DNA from 3 places in the Rhizobium sp. SG2393 genome. Region 2 is predicted to be linked to each of the others. Evidence: riboswitches for the same ligand, from Rfam matches in the RefSeq annotation. Region 2 holds a riboswitch; each other region holds the start of a gene.

Region 1 (4,969 bases), on a different contig from region 2:
GTGTCCGCGGCCTTCGCCTTTTCGGCCTTCTGCTCGCGGCGGCGCTCTTCCTCCGCGCCCTTGCGCTGGGCGAGCATGTCGGAATAGCCGCCGGCATATTCGATCCAGCGGCCATCCGGCGCGTCCGGCTGGGCCGGTGCGATGGTCGAGGTCACGGTGCGGTCGAGGAAGTCGCGGTCGTGCGAGACGAGGATGACGGTGCCGGCAAAGCCTGCGACGATTTCCTGCAGCAGGTCCAGAGTCTCGATATCGAGGTCGTTGGTGGGCTCGTCGAGGATCAGGAGGTTGGTCGGCCGGGCCAGGATGCGGGCGAGCATCAGGCGGGCGCGCTCGCCGCCCGACAGGCTGCGGATCGGTGTGCGGGCCTGCTCCGGCTGGAAGAGGAATTCCTTCATGTAGCCGGTCACGTGGCGCTGCACGCCGTTGACGATCAGGTTCTCGCCGCGCCCGTCGGTGAGGTAGTTGGCGAGCGAGTCGTCCAGATCGAGGTTTTCGCGGCGCTGGTCGAGGGTGGCGATCTCCAGATTGGTGCCGAGCTTGATCGTGCCGGTGTCCGGCTCCAGCTGTCCCGTCAGCATCTTCAGAAGCGTCGTCTTGCCCGCGCCGTTCGGGCCGACGAGGCCGATGCGGTCGCCGCGATGCACGCGCATGGAGAAGGGCTGCACGATGGGGCGATCGCCATAGGTCTTGGTGATCTTTTCCGCCTCGATCACCAGCTTGCCGGATTCCTGCGCGTCGGAGACGGTGGCCTGCACGCTGCCCTGCGGGCCCTTGTGGCCGCGGTAGCGCCCGCGCATGTCCTGAAGTTCGCCGAGACGGCGCATGTTGCGCTTGCGTCGTGCGGTGACGCCGTAGCGCAGCCAATGTTCCTCGCGCTCGATGGCCTTGCCGAGCTTGTGTTGTTCGAGTTCCTCGGCCTCCAGCACCTCGTCGCGCCAGGCTTCGAAATGGGCAAAGCCGCGGTCGAGCCGGCGGGCTGTGCCGCGGTCGAGCCAGACGGTGGCGGTGGAGACTTTTTCGAGGAAGCGGCGGTCGTGGGAAATGACGACGAGGGCGGAGCGGCTCTTCACCAGTTCGCCTTCCAGCCATTCGATGGTCGGCAGGTCGAGATGGTTGGTCGGCTCGTCGAGCAGCAGGATATCCGGTTCCGGCGCCATGACGCGGGCAAGGGCCGCGCGGCGGGCTTCACCGCCGGAGAGGTCGGCCGGATTTTCCTGGCCGGTGAGGCCGAGATGCTCGAGCAGATAGGTGACCTGGTAGGGATCGTCGCCCGGCCCGAGGCCGGACTCGGCATAGGCTGCCACCGTCTCGAAACCGTCGAAATCAGGCGCCTGATGCAGGTAGCGGATGGTGGAGGCCGGGTGGCGGAAGACTTCGCCCGATTGCGCCTCGACCATGCCGGCGGCGATCTTCATCAGGGTGGACTTGCCCGAGCCGTTGCGGCCGACGAGGCAGATGCGGTCGCCGGGCTCCACCTGCAGGCCGGCGCCGGCCAGAAGCGGCGCGCCGCCGAAGCTCAGGAAAATGTCGTCGAGTTTCAGAATGGGAGGTGCCACGGATCAGGCTCCGGAAAAGTCTTGCGGGCGGGCGAGCAGAACGGCCCGGCCGGCATGAAGGGTGATCGTCACCGTGCCTTCGGCGACGTTGGAAATGGTGCGCGACGAGCCGAAGGGCAGGTGGAAATCGTCCAGCGGGTAGCGCGCGCCGGCAATGGAGAGGCCGTCGAGCGCGGTCAGTCCGAGGATGGAGAACAGCGCACCCTCCGGCAGATCGATCGAGGTCCGGCCCGTGAGGATCGGATAGGCCTCTTCCTCGCCGGAGGTCATGGTGATGTCGAGGCCCTGCTCGGCGAGGCGGACGGCCAAGAGCAGGTGCATGAAGGCGTGGTCGCTGCGCTCGCCGCCGAGCGCGCCGGGCATGACGATGGAGCGGGCGCCGCGCGACAGCGCTTCGGCAATGGCGATCTCGCCATCCGTCTCGTTCTTGGCGGCCGGATAGGGCATGCGCGGCACATCCGGAAAGGCGGCCAGCAGATCGGCGGGCGTGGAGTCGAAATCGCCGACCCACAGTTCGGGCGTCAGGCCGAGGGCGGCGGCGTGACGCATGCCGCCGTCGGCCGCGATCGTCCTGCGGCCGGCGACCATGGCGGTCAGGCGCCCGGTCGGCGTCAGCGTACCGCCCATGAGGATGGCGAAAGCCGTTTGGTCCAGATGATCCATGGGAGAAGCCCTTAACGCAGTCGCCGGCAAAACTGAACGCCTTCCTGCCAAGAAATCGACAGGGCCATGCCTGTCATATTTCCCTTGAAAGCCGTTCGCCGGCCAAGTACCGTCTCGGCGCTCTAACGGGGTGCCGAAACCTTCTCATCATCGAGAAGGACGGCTGAGAGGCTGAGAACGCCAACCCGAAGAACCTGATCCGGTTAGCACCGGCGGAGGGATTAGACGGCACATCCAGCGCCCTATTCCCGTTCAATACGATCAAGAGGAGGCGCGGATGCGCATGAAATCGATTCTGTCCTGTGGTTTTGCAAGCCTTGTCGCGGCGCTGGCCGCCGGTCTTTCGCCGGCCGTTGCCGAAGACAGGGTGCTGACGGTCTACACCTATGAGAGCTTCACCAGCGAGTGGGGGCCGGGCGCCAAGGTGGCGGAGGCCTTCGAAAAGACCTGCGCCTGCAAGGTGAACTATGTCGCGGTGGCCGATGGCGTGGAGCTTCTGACGCGCCTCAAGCTCGAAGGTGCTGCTGGCAAGGCCGACGTGGTGCTCGGGCTCGACACCAACCTCGTTGCCGAGGCCAAGGCTACCGGCCTGTTCGCGCCGCATGAGACCGATACGTCGGCCGTCACCGTGCCCGGCGATTTCAAGGACGATGTCTTCGTACCCTATGACTATGGCCACTTCGCCGTCGTTTATGACACCGAGACGCTGAAGACGCCGCCGAAGAGCCTGAAAGAGCTGGTCGAGGGGGATCCGTCGCAGAAGATCGTGATCGAGGATCCCCGCACCTCTACGCCGGGGCTCGGCCTCGTTCTCTGGATGAAGTCGGTCTATGGCGACAAGGCGGGCGAGGCCTGGGCCAAGCTCAAGGGGCGTGTGCTAACGGTGACGCCCGGCTGGTCGGAGGCCTACGGGCTCTTCACCAAGGGCGAGGCGCCGATGGTGTTTTCCTACACGACCTCGCCGGCCTATCACATGGTGGCCGAGAACACGGAGCGCTACCAGGCCGCTTCCTTCTCCGAGGGGCATTATATCCAGATCGAGGTGGCGGGCGTGACGAAGGCCGCGCATGATCCGGCCCTTGCCCGTCAGTTCCTGTCCTTCATGACTGGGCCGGAATTCCAGACCATCATTCCCACCACCAACTGGATGATGCCGGTCGGCAAGACCAGCGAACCGCTGCCGGAGGCCTTCGGCAAGCTGGTCCGGCCGGAAAAGACCTTCCTGATGTCGCCGGAAGAGGTTGCCGCCAACCGCAAGGCGTGGATCGACGAGTGGTTGGCCGCGATGAGCGTGAACTGAGGCTGACGTGTTCGCACCGGCGGATCGACGGCGCATCATCGGCGGGGGCGCGGCGGGACTGGCCGTGCTCCTTGCCTTCGTCTCAGCGGCGGCCATCGCTTTGTGGCAGGCCGCCCCGCCGTCGAGCGGGGCGGATGGTCAAGGCTTCGATGCCTATGTGCTTGGCGTCGCCCGCTTCACGCTGGTGCAGGCAAGCCTTTCCACGATCCTGTCCGTGCTGCTCGCCATCCCCGTCGCACGCGCGCTTGCGCGGCGCGGCGCCTTTCCGGGGCGGATCTGGATCGTGCGGCTGATGGCGCTGCCGCTCGGGCTGCCGGCGCTGGTGGCGGCCCTCGGCATTCTCGAAATCTGGGGGCGGCAGGGTCTCGTCAATGCCGGCCTCGGTTTGCTGGGGCTGGCGCAGCCCTTCAGCATCTATGGCCTGACGGGCATCCTGATCGCCCATGTTTTCTTCAACCTGCCGCTCGCGACACGGCTGATGCTCGCCGAACTGGAGCGCCTGCCGGCGGAAAGCTGGCGTCTGGCCGCCAATCTCGGCATGGGGCCCGCAAGCCTCTTCCGTTTCGTGGAGTGGCCGGCGATCCGCAGCGTGCTGCCGGGGGCGGCGGGGCTGATCTTCATCCTTTGCGCCACGAGTTTCACACTGGTGCTGACGCTCGGCGGCGGGCCGGGGGCATCCACGCTGGAGGTGGCGATCTATCAGGCGCTGCGCTTCGATTTCGATCCGCGCCGGGCGATGCTGATGTCGGCGCTGCAGATCCTGTTCACGCTCATGGTTCTGGCGGCGCTGCGGCTGATCGGCCCGATCGCGGAGAGCGGCGCGACCGCCGGCGGACGGGTGCGGCGCTTCGACGGGAGGACGGCCGCATCGAAGGCCGGCGACGGGGTGGTGATCGCGCTGGCGGTCGGGTTCGTGGCGGCGCCGCTGTTGGCGGTCGTTGCCTCCGGCCTTGCATCCGATCTCGGCCGGCTCGTGCGGGATCCGCTGGTGCATCAGGCGCTGGTCACCAGCCTCTTGATTGCGGCCTCGGCGGCGCTGCTGTCGCTGGCGATCGCGGTGCCGATGCTGCGGGCGCGGCAGGCGATTGCGGCGGGGCGGCGGGCCCCAGTGCCGCTGGCCGTGCTGGCCGGCGTGCTCCGGGATGCGCCGTCGGTGGCGTTGCTGGTGCCGCCGGTCGTTCTGGGGGCGGGCTGGTTTCTTCTGCTGCGTGGCTTTGGCGACGTTCAGCAGTTTGCGGGGCCGGTCGTCATCGTCGTCAATGCGCTGATGGCGCTGCCCTTCGTCTGCCGCGTGCTGGAGCCGGCGCTTGCCGCCTATCAGGCACGCACCGCACGGCTGGTCGCCTCGCTCGGCATGGGCGGCGTTTCCGCGCTCAGGCTTGTCGTCCTGCCGGTTCTGGCGCGGCCGCTGGCGGCGGCCCTTTCCTTTGCCATGGCGCTGTCTCTGGGG
Region 2 (4,969 bases):
ATGCTGGGTGGCCTCAGGCCCGCGCTTCCCGTGTCGCTATCCTTCGACCCGGCCACGGTGCACGCGTTTCAGGGGTAAGGGTCTGCCGTCCTCTTTCCCGCTCCTCCCCCACTCCGTCGTCCTCGGGCTTGACCCGAGGACCCATGCGACCCTCTGCGCCTGCGGCCGTGGATCCTCGGGTCAAGCCCGAGGATGACACCGGGTGTGGTTCTGGGTCGTAACGGCCGCCCTCACGACCCCGCAATGGCATGGATACGGTCCAGACCGCCGACGGTCCCGGCCATGTCCTGCCAGACGCCGGTGGCGCCGCGGCGCCAGTCGTCGAGTGCTTCCGGCTGGAGAAGTCGCCCGCCATGGGCGCGGGCCGTTTCCATCGCGCGGGCCTCGTCCTCGGCGATCAGCCGGTTGAAGGTGGCCGCGCCGGCTTGCGAGGCCTCGGCGAGAAGCTGCTGCTCTTCCGGCGTCAGCCCGTTCCAGAAGCCCGCGCCGAAATAGACGACGCCGGAGGCCCAGATGTGGCGGGTTTCGGTCATGCAGGGCACGACTTCATAGAGCTTGAAGCCGGCATAGGCGGATTTGGTGAGGTCCATGGCGTCGGCGACACCGTTCGACAGCGCATTGTAGGTTTCGGTGATGGGGATGCCGACCGGCGTCGTGCCGAAGGCGCTCCAGAGCCGCGTGTGCAGCGGGCTTTGGATGACGCGGATCTTTAGCCCTGCGAGCTGTTCGGGCCGGGTCACCGGCGTTTTCGTCAGCAGGTTGCGGGCGCCGTAGTTGATGAAGGCGGGCGTGATGAACTGCTGGGCGGAAAACCTTTCCTTCAGCTCGGCCCCGACCGGCCCCGTCACCGTCGCCTGCACATGGTCGGCATCGCGGAAGAGGAAGGGCAGGTCGAGGATCTGGGCTTCCGGCACCCAGCCGGACAGCGCAGACACAGTGGCGAGACTGCCCTGGATGGAGCCGAGCCGCACACCTTCTGCCACCTCCTTCTCGCCGCCAAGCGCGCCGCCCTTGACGATGTTGACTGTGAAGCGGCCGGGAAGCCTCGCCTCGAGGGTGGCGGCGATCGCCTGCCAGATCTTCGTCTCCGGCTTGTCGTCTCCGAAGAGGGAGGCCACCGTGATCGTCCTGGCCCTTGCTTCGGCGCGGCCGATGAGGGCGGGGCTGGCGAGTGCGAGCGCCGTGAGGCTGAGGGCGGTGCGGCGGGTGATCGGGGGCATGGGTCAGTCCTTTCAGATAAGAAGGGCGGCACAGGAAATGAGGGCAAGCGCCACCATGAGGGCGGCGAGATAGGGGAGGACGGCGCGGAAGATCGCCCCCGCCGGCACGCCCGTGACGCCGCTGACGACGTAGACGAGGATGCCGAGCGGCGGCGTCAGCCCGTGGATCATCAGGTTGACGACGAGGACGACGCCGAAGGCGACGGGATCGATGCCCGCGGCTATGGCGGCCGGCAGCAGAATGGGTCCGAAGAGCAGGATCGCCGCGCCGATGTCCAGCACGAGGCCGGCGGCAAGCAGCACGAGATTGGCGAGCAGCAGCACGGCGGCGGCCGTTCCGCCGAGCGCCGTGACGAGACCGGTCACCAGCCCTGCCACGTCGTCCACCGCGAGCTGGAAGGCAAAGGGCGCGGCCGTGCCGATCAGCAGGCTCACGGCCGCCGCCTCGCCCGCCGACTGGCGGAAGACACCGGCGATGGCGCGCAGGCCGAGCCCCTGCCCCGCCGCCAGCATCAGCGTGTAGAGCGCGGCAAGCCCGGCCGCTTCCGTCGTCGTCACGATGCCGAAGCGGATGCCCGCGACGACGATGACGCCGAGGCCAAGCGCCGGCAGGGCGGCGCGCAAGGCCGCGCGGCGTTCGCCGACCGACGCCCGCGGCAGGGCGTGGCCTCCCCTGCCCGCGGCCAGATGGATCGCGACCGCCAGGCACAGCGCCATGACGCCGCCGGCCGCAAAGCCCCCGGTCAGCAGCGCACCGACGGAAAGATTGGTGGCGGCGGCAAGGATGAGGAAGGCGATGGAGGGCGGGATGACATTGTCGAGCACGGAGGTCGCGGCGATCAGCGCGCCGGCCTCGGCCGGTCCATGGCCGTGGCGGACCAGCTCCGGCTGGAAGGTCGCGGCCCCGAAGGCGGCGTTGGCGACCGAGGAACCGGAGGCGCCGGAAAACAGGACGCTGGTCAGAAGCGTCGTCTGGGCAAGTCCGGCGCGGCGGTGGCCGACGAGGCTTGCGGCCAGCCGCACCAGCCGGCCCGCCGCGCCGGACGCCGTCAGAAGCCCCCCGGCCAGCAGGAAGAAGGGAATGGCGAGCAGCAGGAATTTCGACAGGCCCGTCACCGTCGTCGAGACGATCGCGGCCTCCGGCAGCGTGCCGCCGAAGGCGATGGCCCCGTGGGCGGCGGCGAGGAAGGCATGCGGCAGGGGTGCGCCGCAGGCAATCCCGAAGGCGGCGGCGAGCGCGAGGAAGAGGCTCGGCGGAAAGCCGCTGTCGATCGCCATGAGGGGGACGGCCACATAGAGGCCGGCCCCGAGCGCGAGCCCGCCGAGGAGCGCGGGCCCCCTGCCCTGCGACAGCCGCGACAGGACGAGGACAACGAGGAGCAGTGCCCCGCCCCCGGCCATCAGGCCGAAGCGCAAGCCCTCCGACAGGCCGAGCGTTGGCGAGATGCCGCCGACGCGGACGGCCACCTCTCCGCCGCCGCAGGCCAGCACGAGCGCGGCCATGACGGTCACGGCATCGGCGAGGACGGCCGCCGGCGCCTGCAGAAGGCCGGGAAGGCGGGCCGTCAGCCCATCGAGCCGCATGGCGAGCGGGCCGGCGAGCGCCAGCGGCGCGGCAAGCGCGATCATCGCCAGTTGCAGCCAGATCGCCAGATCCTCCGCGCCGGCCAGGGACCGGTGCAGGAGATAGCGCAGCGCCGCATTGCCGACGACAAGCGCAAGCAGCACGGCAAGGAGGACTGCCGCAAGCGCAGACAGCGCCCCTTGCAGCCGGGTCAAAAGCCGCGCGGCGGCCGCCGCGCCCTGGCCGCCCTCTTCCGCCGAAATTCCGATGGCCGACACGCCGGACCTCTCCTTGCGACGATCCGGCCATGGCATGAGGGACAACAGGATTGCCGTGGGGTGAACCGGCCATCACAGGCCGCGCCAGGCATCCGCACCGTCCCTCCGCCAGTATGAGCTGGATCAGGTTCATCGGGTTCCTGCGCTGCCTGAATCGGACCTTTCGGTCGCATCCGGTGGCCAGCAGTATCTCAGCCCCTTGTCGGGACGCCCCTGGTGATTGGCCGTGACTTTGGCCGAGCGGCCGGGCTTCGTCAAGCGGTGTCCCGCACAGGCGCCGGGGCGCTCCGTTCAGGCCGCCTTGGCCCGCATGCGCTTGCGAAAGGCCTGCGGGCGGTCGCGGAAGCGGTCGGCAAAGGCCTCGTAGAAGCGGGAGACGGAGCGGAAGCCGGATTCGTAGGCCACCTCCGTCACCGAAAGATCGGAGGAGATCAGCAGCGATTGCGCCGTATCCAGCCGGTGGCGCACGATCGCCTGGTTGATGGTATGGCCGACCGAGCGGCGAAAGAGCGTCATGGCATAGTTGGGGTGCAGGCCCGCGGCAGCCCCCACATGGCTTGCCGAAATATCCTCCAGCGCATGCTCGGCGACGAAGCGCAGCATGGTCTCGACATGCTCGATCCGCTCGCCGTCATGGGCCGAGAGCGAGGCGATCGCCGCGCCGTCCTCGCGCAGGTCCCGCCAGCCCTCCCGCTCGATGCGCAGCACCCGGGCCGTCAGTTCGTTGCGCACGATCTCCGTCAGGTCGCTGTCGGCGGCCAGCAGCTCCTCGCGCCATTGCGAGAAGATATCGCGGTCGTGCGGGCGGATCGTCAGCGCCTCCACCATGGCGCCGCGAAACACCGCATCGCGGAACCGGCTAAGCTGCGCCATGCCGAGAAAGACCGACATCGGCACATAAAGGCAGATGAAGCGCGTTCCCTCGGCCCGGTCGATCACCTGATGCGGGATCATGCCCCAGAACAGGCAGAGCCGGCCCTCGCTCAGCGTCAGCTCGCGGCCGTCGAACCAGTAGGTCATGCGCCCCTCCAGCAGGAAGTTCAGCTCGATCTGGCTGTGCATGTGCGGGCCGGGCATGCGCTGCACGGTCATGCTGGCGCCTGCGCAGAAACGGTGATCGCCGAACACCACCAGCGGATGGCGCGGGTCGAGATCCGGGTGAACCGGGATGGATTCGTCGGCCTGTTCGATCACGTGGATGGAGCTCATCTTAGGATCCCGGAAAAAATTGCTGAAACAGCGGTAGAATTGTACGGCATCGCGGGCGAGGATCAAGTCAAGCCTTTCCGCAGGCCAAGGGAGAAGCATTCGGCCCGGCGGAAGGTGCGGACTATCAGGGTCATCGGGAGGAAAATATGACCGTTTTCAAGCGCTTCGGCGCCCTTGCAGCCGTTTTCATGCTGTCGTCGACCGCCTTTGCCGGCGAGATCACCATCAATTCGGACCATTCCGACCCCGTGCCGAAGAAGGCCATGGAAGAGCTGATCGCAGACTTCCAGAAGGCTCATCCGGATATCACGGTGAAGTGGAACAACTTCGACCACGAGGGCTACAAGTCCGCCATCCGCAACTTCCTGACGGCCGATGCGCCTGACGTCGCGGCCTGGTATGCGGGCAACCGCATGGAACCCTTCGTCAAGGCCGGCCTTTTCGAGGATGTCACGGATGTCTGGACCAAGAACGGCCTCGACGACCAGCTGAAGTCGGCAGCGCCCTCCATGACCATCGATGGCAAGAAGTGGGGCGTGCCCTACACCTATTACCAGTGGGGCATCTACTACCGGAAGGACATTTTCGCGGAGAAGGGCATTCAGCCGCCGAAGACCTGGGCCGAGTTCCTCGCCGCCTGCAAGACGCTGAAGGACGCCGGCATCACGCCCATCACCATCGGCACCAAGGCGCTGTGG
Region 3 (4,969 bases), on a different contig from region 2:
CCCTTGCGGAAGAGGATGCCAAGCTCGGCGGCGCGGCCGGTCGCCACCATGATCGAGGTCGGCGTGGCCAGCCCCATGGCGCAGGGGCAGGCGATGATGAGGACGGCGACCGCATTGACGAGTGCGCCCCCCATGCCGGCCTCAGGCGCAAAGACGAGCCAGGCGATGAAGGTCAGCGCCGCGGCAGCCATGACGGCCGGGACGAAGCGGGCGGTGATGCGATCGACAAGGCCCTGGATCGGCAGCTTTGCCCCTTGGGCCGTCTCCACCATGCGGACGATCTGGGCGAGCAGCGTGTCGGCGCCGACCTTGGTGGCCTCGAAAGCGAAGGCGCCATTGCCATTGATGGTGCCGGCGACGACCGGGCTGCCGGGCGTCTTTTCCGCCGGCATGGGCTCGCCGGTCACCATGGCTTCGTCCACGTGCGAGCGGCCCTCACGCACGATGCCATCGACCGGTATCCGCTCGCCGGGACGGATGAGGACGATGTCGCCGGGGCGGACGGTTTCCACCGCGACATCGACCTCGGCACCGTCACGCCGAAGGCGGGCGGTCTTCGGGGCAAGGCCCGCCAGCTTGCGGATGGCATCTCCCGCCCGGCCGCGGGCGCGGCCTTCCAGGAAGCGTCCGGCGAGAATGAGCGTGACGATGACGGCGGCGGCTTCGAAATAGATGTCGGCGCGCCCATCCGGCAACAGGCCCGGCAGGAAGGTCGCGACCGTTGAATAGAGCCAGGCGGAGCCGGCGCCCAGCACGACCAGCGCGTTCATCTCCGGCGCGCGGCGCATCAGGCTCGTGATGCCCTGGCGCAGGATCTCGCGTCCGGGGATGGCAAGCACCAGTGTAGCGAGCAGGAATTCGGCGATGCGCAAGGGCTCGACGCCGAGCGCACTGACGATGACATGGTGGAAGGCGGGAAAGAGGTGGCCGCCCATTTCCACGATGAAGAGCGGCAGCGTCAAGATGGCCGCAAGCCACATGCTGCGGCCGAGCGCATCCGTCTCCGCGCGGCGCAGGGCGTCGAGATCGAGGGCAGGCCTGCCGGGCTCCGCCTGAAGTGCCAGCGTGCCGAAGCCGGCAGCGGCCACGGCCGCATCAAGGTCGGATTGCAATGTGGTCGGTGTGGTGGAAACGGCAGCAGTGCCGGCGGCAAGGTTGACGCTTGCGGAGGCCACGCCCGGTACGGCAAGCAGGGCCGCTTCCGTGCGGCCGACGCAGGAGGCGCAGTGCAGGCCGGTGACGGCGAAGCGTCGCTCCTCCAGAACAGGGCGAAAACCGGTGCCGTCGATCGCAGCGATCACGGCCGGCATCGCCTGCGGCAGGGCGGCGCGATCGGCAAACTCGACCGTGGCACGGTGGGTGGCGATATTGACGCTCGCCTGGGCGACGCCCGGCACGGCACGGATCGCCTTTTCGACGCGGCCGGCGCAGGAGGCGCAGTGCATGCCCTCGACGGGGATATCGGCCGCGAGCGCGTGGCCGGGGCGTCCACCGACGACAGGGTGGATCGTCTGTCCTGTTGCGTGGCCGCCAGGTCTCGTCGCCATATCCATCGTCGTCTCCTTGCCCGTCTTCGGCCATCGCCGTGACGGGTCCTGCATGCTTGCGACCGCACGGGGTCAAAGCGGTGTCTGTGCGGTTTCGTTCCCATGGATAAGGGTTCCCATCATGGGAAGGTCAAGCCCTGTTGACGCAAAGAGTTGACAGCCGCGACAAATCTCATGATGGTGGGCGCATTCCGAGGGGGGCATCGAACGATGCTGAGATGGCGGTGAGCCGGACCCTTGAACCTGATCCGGGTCATACCGGCGTAGGAACGGAAAAAAGCGGCTGCTGCTGCTCATCTCCCATTCCCCGCTTCACCTGGATCTCCGTGGCACGACAGGGAGATCGACAATGGCTTATATGTCTGGACTGACGGAACCGCCGGGCGCTTGCCGCATGCCGGAGCGGCTTCATGATTTCGAGCATTCCCGCGCGGGTGCCTGAGCCGTGCGCCCCGCCGATGCTTTCGGCGGGCTGACGCTGATGCTTGCCCTGTGGCAGGCCGTGGTGTCGCTCGCCAGTCCTCCCGCCTATCTGCTGCCGGCGCCTGTCGATGTGCTCGGCGTCTTCTTTCGCCTGGGCGGCTCTCTTGCGTTGCATGCAGGTGCGACGGGGCTGGAAGCGCTTGCGGGATTTGCGGCCGGCAGCCTGCTTGGGGCGGGAACGGCCTTTCTCTTTGCGGCGCTGCCGGCGGTCGGGCGCTTTGCCTGGCCCGTGCTGATGGTGGTGCAGGCCGTGCCTGTCTTTGCGCTGGCGCCGCTGCTGGTCATCTGGTTCGGCTTCGGCCTTGCCTCGAAGATCGCCATGGCGACGCTCGTCATCTTCTTTCCCGTTGCCTCGACGTTCGCCGATGGGCTTCGCCGCACCGATCCGGTGCTGATCGATGCGGCGGCGCTCACACCCGCCTCGCGGCTGCAGGTGCTTCTCAGCCTGCGCGTGCCGCTGGCGCTGCCGGCCCTGATCTCGGGGCTGCGCATCGCTGCGCCGCTCGCGCCGCTTGCCGCCGTCGTCGGCGAATGGGTCGGGGCCTCCTCCGGCCTCGGCTTCCTGATGGTGCAGGCCAATGCCCGCATGCAGACGGCAACACTCTTTGCCGCCCTCATTCTCGTTGCCGCCATGAGCGTCGGTCTACGCCTTGTCGTGGATCGGCTGACGGCCGGGCTCACGCCCTGGGCGCGCGACAACACCCTCGACCTTCATCCGATCCGGAGACTGGACCCTGCATGACACGCTTTTTCACGACTTCTTTCCCGGCGGCCATCCTTGCTCTCCTCGCCACGCTGGCCGCCGCACCGGACACGCATGCCGCCGAGAAGCTGACGGTGATGCTCGAATGGTTCGTCAATCCCGACCATGCGCCGCTGGTGATCGCCAGGGAGAAGGGCTATTTCGCCGATGAGAATCTCGACGTGACGCTGGTGCCGCCGGCCGATCCGTCGTCGGTGCCGCGTCTGGTGGCGGCGGGCGAGGCGGATATCGGCATCCATTACCAGCCGAACCTCTATCTCGACCACGCCGCCGGCCTTCCGCTCGTCAGGATCGGCACGCTGGTGGAAACGCCGCTGAACACGCTGACGGTGCTGGCTCAAGGGCCGATCAAGACGCTTGCCGATCTCAAGGGCAAGACGGTCGGCTATTCCGTCGCAGGCTTCGAGACGGCGCTCCTGTCGCGCATGCTGGGTTCGCAAGGGCTGACGGCGAACGACGTGACGCTCGTCAACGTCAACTTCTCCCTCAGCCCCTCGCTGATTGCCGGCAATGTGGATGCGACGATCGGCGGCTTTCGCAATTTCGAGCTGACACAGATGGATATCGAGGGCCACAAGGGCCGCGCCTTCTATCCCGAGGAGCACGGCGTTCCCGCCTATGACGAACTGATCTATGTCGTCGACAAGGCAAAGTTGGCCGATCCGCGCCTGCCGCGCTTTCTGGCAGCTGTGGAAAAGGCAACCATCGAGCTGACCAACCATCCGGATGAGGCTCTTTCCACGTTCATCAAGGCCTATCCCGACCTCGATGACCGGCTTAACCGGCAAGCCTTCACCGATACGCTGCCGCGGTTTGCCAAGCGGCCAGCCGCGCTCGATACGGCGCGCTACGCCCGCTTCGGCGCCTTCATGGCCGAGAGCGGGTTGATCGACGTGGCGCCGCCGGTCGCGGATATCGCCGTGGAGGTGACGAAGTGACCGTCGCGCTCGCCCCCGTCGATGCCGATGTCGCGGCAAGGCTTCTGGAGAGGGTCCGCACGCGCCGGCCGCGCGTGCATTGCCTCATGAACACCGTGGTACAGAAATTCGTCGCCGATGGCGTGACGGCGGTCGGCGGCATCCCGTCCATGACATCGTCGGAAGAGGAGGTCGCCGTCTTCGTGCGTCGGGCCGATAGTCTGACGGTCAATCTCGGCACGCTGGATGCGGCCCGGCGCGCGGCCATCGGCGTGGCGGCGTCCGTTGCGGTCGCGGCGGGAAAGCCGTGGATTGTCGATCCCGTCCATTGCGACTATTCGCCGGCCCGCCTCGCCTTTGCGCGGGAGCTCTCGATGCTTGGGCCCGCTGCCGTCCGTGGCAATGCGGCCGAGATGATGGCGCTCGGGCTGAGGGCAGGGCTGGAGGGTGGCCCGGCGGTAGTGATCACCACCGGGCCAGTGGACCGGCTCCTTTCGGCCACGCGCTCGCTGAGGGTCGAGAACGGCCATCCGCTGATGGCGGGTGTGACGGGCACGGGGTGTCTCGCCGGTGCGGTGATCGCCGCCTTTCTCGCGGTCGAGCCGGACGCACAACTGGCCGCCGCGGCAGCGCTTGCGACGACCGGAGTGGCGGCCGAACGTGCCGCGCCCGGCGCGCGCGGGCCGGCGAGCTTCGGCATCGCCTTTCTCGATGTGCTGGCGACGCTGTCGCCGGACGATCTCCTGACCCATGCGAGGATCCATGATGACAGAGCGTGACGGGGCGCAGACCGGCGCCTCCGGCCTTTCCGGACGACCCATCGACTACCGGCTGAACGCCATTCTGGATGCGTCGCTGATCAAGGACGCAGACGAAGACGGGGCCGAAAAGCTTGCCGCCCTTGCGGTGGCCGCGGTGCGCGGCGGCACGACCATCCTGCAATATCGCGACAAGACGGGTTCGACGCGCCGGATGGTGGACAATGCTTGCATCATCTTGCGGGCCATTGCTGGCTCCGGCGTGCCGCTTGTCATCAACGACCGGGTGGATGTGGCGCTCGCGGCCGGTGCCGACGGCGTGCATCTCGGGGCTGATGACATGGAGATCGAGACCGCGCGGCGTCTGCTCGGTCCAGGAGCCATCATCGGCATGACGGTGAAGCGGCCGGTAGAGGCGCAGGCGGCCGGGATCGCGCCGATCGACTACGCCTGCATCGGCGGCGTGTTCGAGACGCTATCGAAGCGCAATCCCGATCCGCC

Evidence for each region. Region 2 has a riboswitch for thiamine pyrophosphate ahead of ACED18_RS13745 (TRAP transporter large permease). Riboswitches for the same ligand answer to the same signal wherever they lie in the genome.
Region 1: another riboswitch for thiamine pyrophosphate. It lies ahead of thiB (thiamine ABC transporter substrate binding subunit); the one in region 2 lies ahead of ACED18_RS13745 (TRAP transporter large permease).
Region 3: another riboswitch for thiamine pyrophosphate. It lies ahead of ACED18_RS07550 (ABC transporter permease); the one in region 2 lies ahead of ACED18_RS13745 (TRAP transporter large permease).

Annotation. Positions count from the first base shown of each region.
Region 1 is NZ_JBHGAP010000007.1:32,914-37,882, forward strand. Features, by position in the region: gene ACED18_RS14815 (ABC-F family ATP-binding cassette domain-containing protein) at 1-1,556, opposite strand, end outside; gene ACED18_RS14820 (thiamine diphosphokinase) at 1,560-2,219, opposite strand; TPP riboswitch at 2,336-2,457, shown strand; gene thiB (thiamine ABC transporter substrate binding subunit) at 2,503-3,519, shown strand; gene thiP (thiamine/thiamine pyrophosphate ABC transporter permease) at 3,527-4,969, shown strand, end outside.
Region 2 is NZ_JBHGAP010000006.1:9,168-14,136, reverse strand. Features, by position in the region: gene ACED18_RS13755 (ABC transporter ATP-binding protein) at 1-78, shown strand, start outside; gene ACED18_RS13750 (TRAP transporter substrate-binding protein) at 231-1,220, opposite strand; gene ACED18_RS13745 (TRAP transporter large permease) at 1,233-3,053, opposite strand; TPP riboswitch at 3,145-3,287, opposite strand; gene ACED18_RS13740 (helix-turn-helix domain-containing protein) at 3,354-4,271, opposite strand; gene ACED18_RS13735 (ABC transporter substrate-binding protein) at 4,418-4,969, shown strand, end outside.
Region 3 is NZ_JBHGAP010000001.1:1,597,686-1,602,654, reverse strand. Features, by position in the region: gene ACED18_RS07555 (heavy metal translocating P-type ATPase) at 1-1,445, opposite strand, end outside; TPP riboswitch at 1,732-1,834, shown strand; gene ACED18_RS07550 (ABC transporter permease) at 1,993-2,772, shown strand; gene ACED18_RS07545 (ABC transporter substrate-binding protein) at 2,769-3,731, shown strand; gene ACED18_RS07540 (hydroxyethylthiazole kinase) at 3,728-4,489, shown strand; gene thiE (thiamine phosphate synthase) at 4,476-4,969, shown strand, end outside.